Regions from separate parts of the Roseateles sp. UC29_93 genome, predicted to be linked through region 2. Evidence: predicted binding sites of a transcription regulator. Region 2 holds the regulator's gene; the other holds the start of a gene.
What was found. Region 2 encodes LexA, which represses DNA repair genes until DNA is damaged. Its sites were predicted from a motif close to ACTGTATNNNNATACAGT; they were not measured.
Positions count from the first base shown of each region.

Region 1: a site for LexA is predicted at 1,678-1,695, ahead of ruvA (Holliday junction branch migration protein RuvA). Genes of this name have one in related genera too.

Region 1 is NZ_CP170545.1:2,211,107-2,214,501, reverse strand. Features, by position in the region: gene ACFJIX_RS10310 (sensor histidine kinase) at 1-833, shown strand, start outside; gene ACFJIX_RS10305 (response regulator transcription factor) at 975-1,628, shown strand; gene ruvA (Holliday junction branch migration protein RuvA) at 1,739-2,308, shown strand; gene ruvB (Holliday junction branch migration DNA helicase RuvB) at 2,337-3,395, shown strand, end outside.
Region 2 is NZ_CP170545.1:5,450,956-5,454,350, reverse strand. Features, by position in the region: gene gltX (glutamate--tRNA ligase) at 1-11, shown strand, start outside; tRNA gene ACFJIX_RS25310 (tRNA-Ala) at 156-231, shown strand; tRNA gene ACFJIX_RS25305 (tRNA-Glu) at 274-349, shown strand; tRNA gene ACFJIX_RS25300 (tRNA-Asp) at 532-608, shown strand; tRNA gene ACFJIX_RS25295 (tRNA-Ala) at 656-731, shown strand; tRNA gene ACFJIX_RS25290 (tRNA-Glu) at 794-869, shown strand; tRNA gene ACFJIX_RS25285 (tRNA-Asp) at 972-1,048, shown strand; gene ACFJIX_RS25280 (helix-hairpin-helix domain-containing protein) at 1,114-1,419, opposite strand; gene lexA (transcriptional repressor LexA) at 1,437-2,114, opposite strand; gene ACFJIX_RS25270 (asparaginase) at 2,253-3,164, shown strand; gene ACFJIX_RS25265 (organic hydroperoxide resistance protein) at 3,274-3,395, opposite strand, start outside.

The DNA.
Region 1 (3,395 bases), 3.2 Mb from region 2:
AGTCCGACTTCATCCTCAGTTGCGTGCTGATCGGCTTCGGCGCGCTCGCGGTGCTGGCCGCATGGACGCTGCCGGGCAGCGGTCTGGCGGGCATCCTCGGGCCACTGTGCCTGCTGGGACTCGGCCTGCATCGCGTGCGCGAGTTCGCCCGCGCGCTCACGCAGTCCGAGCTCGCCGTCCTGCAAGGCGAGTTGCGTCTGCAGGAGCGCATCGCCGAGCTGGAGCGCCATTTCGATCAGGTCGCGGAAACCAAGCTGGAGCAGGTCACCGAACGCGAGCGCAAGCGCATCGCCGCCGACCTGCACGACGACCTGGGTGCCAAGCTGCTGACCATCGTCCACACCAGCGAGTCGGACCGGATCTCCACGCTCGCGCGCGAGGCGCTCGAGGAGATGCGGCTGTCGGTGCGTGGCCTGACCGGCAAGCCCGTGCAACTGCTGGACGCGCTGGGGGACTGGCGCGCGGAGGTGGTCTCGCGACTGGCACAGGCCAACATCCTGGCCGAGTGGAAATCGCCCGCCGAGGACATCGAGCACACCTTCCCCGCCCGCGCCTACGTGCAGACGACGCGCATCCTGCGCGAATCGGTGAGCAACATCATCAAGCACAGCGGCGCCACGCATTGCGTGATCAGCTGCTCGGCGCAGGACGGCTACTTCTCCGTGGTGATCCAGGACAACGGCCAGGGCATCCCGCTGGAGCTCGAAGGTCGCCTGGACAAGGGACACGGCATGGCCAGCATGAAGGCGCGCGCCAAGCAGATGCATGGTCAGTGCCTGGTCGAATCCGGCCCCGGTTGGGGCACCGTCATCCGGCTGACGATCCCGCTCTGATCGCATGCCAGCGTGATCCATTGCCGCCGGCGCCACAGTCCGGCGTTGATCAGGATGGTCAGTCCCTCCAGAAAGCCGTACCGTTGCAGGAAGTCAGCGAGCACTCCGCCCGCACGACAATCCTGAGCAAGAATCCGCGCCATGAACCACATCCTGCTCCTCGAAGACATTCCCGAAATCCGCGCCTGGCTCAAGGTCCTGGTCAAACAGGTCTTCGCCAACGCGGTCGTCACCGAGTGCTCGCGGGTGCAGGACGCATTGCAGCAGGTCAACTCGCAGCGCTTCACGCTGGCCCTGCTGGACCTGGGCCTGCCGGACGGTTCCGGAGTCGACGTGATCTCCGCGCTGCGAGAGAAACAGCCTGAAGTCCAGTCGGTGATCGTCACCATCCACGACGACGACGAGCATCTCTTCCCTGCCCTGCAGGCCGGTGCCTTCGGTTACCTGCTCAAGGAGCAATCGCGCGAGCTGCTGGTCGAGCAGCTCCAGCGCATCAGCCAGGGAGAGCCGCCGCTGTCCCCGTCGATCGCGCGCAAGGTCATCGCCTACTTCACGTCGCAACGCCGGCCGCAGGCCGCGCAGGTGCTGCACGAGGTCTCGCTGACGGACCGCGAGACGGAAGTGCTGCTTCGCGTCGCCAAGGGCTTCACGCTGCCGGAGATCGGCGTGCAGTTGGGGCTGTCGCGCCACACGATCGCCGACTATGTGAAGCAGATCTACCGCAAGCTCAATGTGAGCTCGCGCGCCGAAGCGGCGCTGGAAGCACAACGCCTGGGGCTTTTCGGGCGCAACTGAGCGCTTCGCGCGCCGGATCTCGAGGCGTGGCCGCACGCCTCGGGAAAATACTGGACAAACATCCAGCAAATCACCGTCGAATCGCCGCTGAACGCGGATAATCCGCGCCCATGATCGGCAAGCTCACCGGCGTCATCGCGGAAAAATCGCCCCCGCAGGTCCTCATCGACGTGCAAGGCGTCGGCTACGAAGTCGATGTGCCGATGAGCACCTTCTTCAATCTGCCGGGCCTGGGCGAGCGCGCCACACTGCTGACGCACCTGAGCATCCGCGAGGATGCCCACGTCCTCTTCGGCTTCCTCACCGCCGAGGAGCGCAGCACCTTCCGTCTGCTGATCAAGATCAGCGGCGTCGGCCCCAAGATGGCCTTGTCGCTGCTGTCCGGCATGTCGGTCGGCGACCTGGCGCAGGCCGTATCCAGGCAGGAGGCTGGCCGTCTCGTGAAGGTCCCGGGCATCGGGAAGAAGACGGCCGAACGGCTGCTGCTGGAGCTCAAGGGCAAGCTGAGCCCCGACCTGTCGCTGCCGGTGTCCGTGGCCAACGACGCGCAGGCCGACATCCTCCAGGCGCTGGTCGCGCTGGGCTACAGCGAGAAGGAAGCCGGTACCGCGCTGAAGACGCTGCCGGGGGACATTGGCGTCAGTGAAGGCATCAAGCTGGCGATGAAGCACCTGTCATGAATCCGCGCGCGCGGCGTACCCTCCCACCATGAGCATCCAGACCGACGACTTCACGCCCGCGCCGCAACAGGCCCGCCTGATCAGCGCACAACCGGCGTCGCCGAACGAGGACGCGATCGAGCGCGCACTGCGCCCCAAGCTGCTCGACGAGTACGTCGGCCAGGCCAAGGCGCGGGAGCAGCTGGAGATCTTCATCGGCGCCGCTAAAAAGCGACGCGAGGCGCTCGATCACGTGCTCCTGTTCGGACCGCCGGGATTGGGCAAGACGACGCTGAGTCACATCGTGGCCGCGGAGCTGGGCGTCAACCTGCGCCAGACCAGCGGGCCGGTCCTCGAAAAGCCCAAGGACCTCGCCGCCATCCTGACCAACCTCGAGCGCAACGACGTGCTGTTCATCGACGAGATCCACCGGCTTTCGCCGGTCGTCGAGGAAATCCTCTATCCGGCGCTCGAGGACTACCAGATCGACATCATGATCGGCGAGGGCCCGGCAGCGCGTTCGATCAAGCTTGACCTGCAGCCGTTCACACTGATCGGCGCGACCACACGCGCCGGCATGCTGACCAACCCACTTCGCGATCGCTTCGGCATCGTCGCTCGGCTGGAGTTCTACACGGCCGATGAACTGCAGCGCATCGTGACGCGGTCCGCGTCGCTGCTCGGCGCACCGATCGAGCCGGCAGGCGCGCTTGAGGTTGCGCGGCGTTCGCGCGGCACGCCGCGGATCGCCAACCGGTTGCTGCGTCGCGTCCGCGATTACGCCGACGTCAAGGCCGATGGCACCATCACCCGCACGATCGCGGAAAAGGCGTTGGCGATGCTGGACGTCGATCCGCTGGGCTTCGATCTGATGGACCGCAAGTTGCTTGAGGCGGTGGTGCACCGCTTCGACGGCGGGCCGGTGGGGCTGGACAACGTCGCTGCGGCGATCGGCGAAGAGCCCGGCACCATCGAGGACGTCATCGAGCCTTATCTGATCCAACAGGGCTTTCTGCAGCGCACCCCCCGCGGGCGGATCGCAACGCTGGCGGCGTATCGCCACCTTGGAGTCGCTCCGCCGAAACAGGCGGGGCAGTTGTTCGAGCTT
Region 2 (3,395 bases):
GTTCCGTTTAAAACTCGATCTATACTCTCGTTCTCGCTTGAACAGCGCGACGTTCGAAACGAACTTCGAAGCGGCAGACGATGAATTAAACGGGGAGCGCGAGCTCCCCGATGAAATTCAGAAAGCCGAAAAGAAGCCGGGTCGAATTCCCCGAAGGGGGTATAGCTCAGCTGGGAGAGCGCTTGCATGGCATGCAAGAGGTCAGCGGTTCGATCCCGCTTACCTCCACCAAACTTCAGTTTGCGTGGCGCGCGGTTCAAGGAAGAAGGTTCAGTCCCCTTCGTCTAGAGGCCTAGGACACCACCCTTTCACGGTGGCTACAGGGGTTCGAATCCCCTAGGGGACGCCAAGTTTCGAGCTTGGTTACTGACCAGAGATTGAACGAGAAAATCGAAAAATTCTTCGGAAATCGATTTGATCGTTGTCAAAATCAGGTACAGTAACGAAATCGACGCAGCGATGACGTCAAGTAATTGATGAAATCAAAGCAAGAAGAGTTTGATGCGACAGATCGAAAGGTCTTGAGTATCTGGAGTGGTAGTTCAGTTGGTTAGAATACCGGCCTGTCACGCCGGGGGTCGCGGGTTCGAGCCCCGTCCACTCCGCCAACAAAGTTGAGACTCGGGCGGCGTACCGATTCGATGCGAAAGCATTCGGGGGTATAGCTCAGCTGGGAGAGCGCTTGCATGGCATGCAAGAGGTCAGCGGTTCGATCCCGCTTACCTCCACCAGAACGCCTTCGGGTGTGACGGTTGCAAGGTACGCGCAGTTCGAGTCAAAACAAGCAGGTCCTGTCCCCTTCGTCTAGAGGCCTAGGACACCACCCTTTCACGGTGGCTACAGGGGTTCGAATCCCCTAGGGGACGCCAAGTTTGACAAGGCTTGGCTGCATCGCGGTTCTGTATAGAACTGATTGCTTGCAGCAGAACTTGTTCGCAAATGATATCGATGCACTCAATAGCGTCGTATCTGGAGTGGTAGTTCAGTTGGTTAGAATACCGGCCTGTCACGCCGGGGGTCGCGGGTTCGAGCCCCGTCCACTCCGCCAACATTAAAACCCTGTCGATGCAAATCGGTAGGGTTTTTTCTTTGGTCGTCGCTTCTGTTCTTCAATCAGATATCCGGATACTCGCGCTTGCGCTGCGCCGTATAACTCCACCAATCACGGGGAGGGCCGCCGTTCATGAAATCGACGGCGGCCATATAAGTATCCAGGACGCACGGGTCATGCCGCTGACCGGTGAGTTTGCAAATCCGCTTATACAGCGCGAAGGCATCGGCGCCCACGAGATCCATCGGCTGATGAATCCCCATCAACTCGAAATCCCGCACCATCGCCGGTCCGATGTCGGGAATCTGCCGCAGAGACGCGCATTCGGCGGCCGAGGCTGCTTTGCTGTGCGTCTTTCGCGCGCTCATGAGGGGGATGGCGGCGCTCAGTGAAAGCCGCCGGAACGGATCAGACCGACTGCCAGGCCTTCGATCGCAAACTCCTCATCGGGGGTGACCTCGATCGGTTGGAAGTCCGGGTTCTCCGGCAGCAGGCGAATGCCGTCGGCATGGCGCTGAAAGCGCTTCACGGTGACCTCTTCACCGATGCGCGCCACGACGACCTGGCCGTTGCGCGCCTCGCTGATCTTCTGAACGGCGAGCAGGTCGCCGTCCATGATGCCGATGTCCTTCATGCTCATGCCTTTGACGCGGAGCAGGAAGTCGGGCGCCTTCGAGAACATCGAGGGGTCGACGCTATAGTGCTGCTCGACATGTTCCTCGGCGAGGATCGGCGCGCCGGCAGCGACGCGGCCCACGAGCGGCAGCGTCAACTGTGCGAGGCTCGCCAGCGGCAGCGCGAACTGGCTGTGCTCCCGGGCGCGATTGACCTGACGCAAGGCGGTCGACGGCAGGCGGATGCCACGTGCGGTACCGCCGACCAACTCGATGACGCCTTTTCGCGCCAGAGCCTGCAGGTGTTCCTCGGCCGCATTCGCGGACTTGAATCCCAGTTGCTGCGCGATCTCCGCGCGGGTGGGCGGCGAGCCGGTGCTCTCGATGCTGTCGCGGACCAGATCGAAGATCTGCTGTTGCCGGGCAGTGAGTTTGGGCGGTGTATCCACGAGCAAGCCTTTTTTCCATTGAGGACCGGATGTCGAGAACGCGGCGACCCTGATGGTTCAAAAGCCGCCTGAGAATTCATCCAGCATCTGGATTTTTATACAGGAGACGAGAAATTGCAAAGTGTGGCCCAGACCCTCGTGATCATCGGCACCGGCGGGACCATCGCCGGGGCCTCCGGCAGTGCGACGGATAACGTCGGCTACAAGGCCGGCTCGCTGTCGGTCGAGTCGCTGGTGAGCGCGGTACCGGCGTTGGCGTCGAAGGCGCTCGAGGCTGAGCAGCTGGCTCAGCTCGACAGCAAGGACATGGATCACGCGACCTGGGCGCGACTCGCGCGTCGGGTGCGGGAGCATCTGGATCGCCCCGAGGTCCGCGGCATCGTGATCACGCATGGCACCGACACGCTCGAGGAGACCGCTTACCTGCTGCAACGCGTGCTCGCGCCGGAGAAGCCGGTGGTCCTGACGGCCGCGATGCGCCCGGCCACGGCCATCCAGGCGGACGGTCCGCAGAACCTGCTGGATGCGGTGGCTGTTGCCGAAGCCGAAGGCGTGCGCGGCGTCGTCGCGGTCGTGGCGGGCCAGGTGTGGTCCGGGTTGGAGCTGCGCAAGACGCACAGCTATCGCCTGAACGCCTTCGAGGCGGGGCCCGACGCCGGTCCGCTGGCCGTGGTGGAGGAGGGGACGTTGCGCCGTTTCCGCGACTGGCCGCAAGGCGAGGCGTTGGGTGTGGGTCTGCTTCCCGAAGACGCGTCGCGGTGGCCTTGGGTCGAGGTGCTCGGCAGCCACGCCGGCTCGGAAGTGCGTTCACTCGACGCGTGGCGTGCGGCAGGGCTCCAGGGGCTGGTGCTGGCCTGCACCGGGAACGGCACGCTGAATCGTGCGCTCGACGCGCCGGTGCAGGCGTTGAAGGACGCCGGCGTCCCGGTCTGGCGTACGACGCGTTGCGCGCAGGGGCGCATCGTCGGTGCGTCCGACGAGCCCGCGGCCGCGCTATCGCCCTGGACGGCGCGCATCGAGTTGATGCTCACGTTGCTGCGCCCGCGCTGATCTCATCGGGCCAAAGAATGTGCGCCAAAGAAGGCGCGCCAACGAAAAGCGCCGGCATTGCCGGCGCTTTTTTTCCATCGAGAGTCCGGAACGAGCCGGACCCGGATGATCAGACGATCGTCAGCGTGACGTCGATGTTGCCGCGCGTGGCGTTCGAGTACGGGCAGACCTCATGGGCTTCGGCGACCAGCTTCTCCAGCGCGGCGCGGTCCATGCCCGGCACGGAGATCT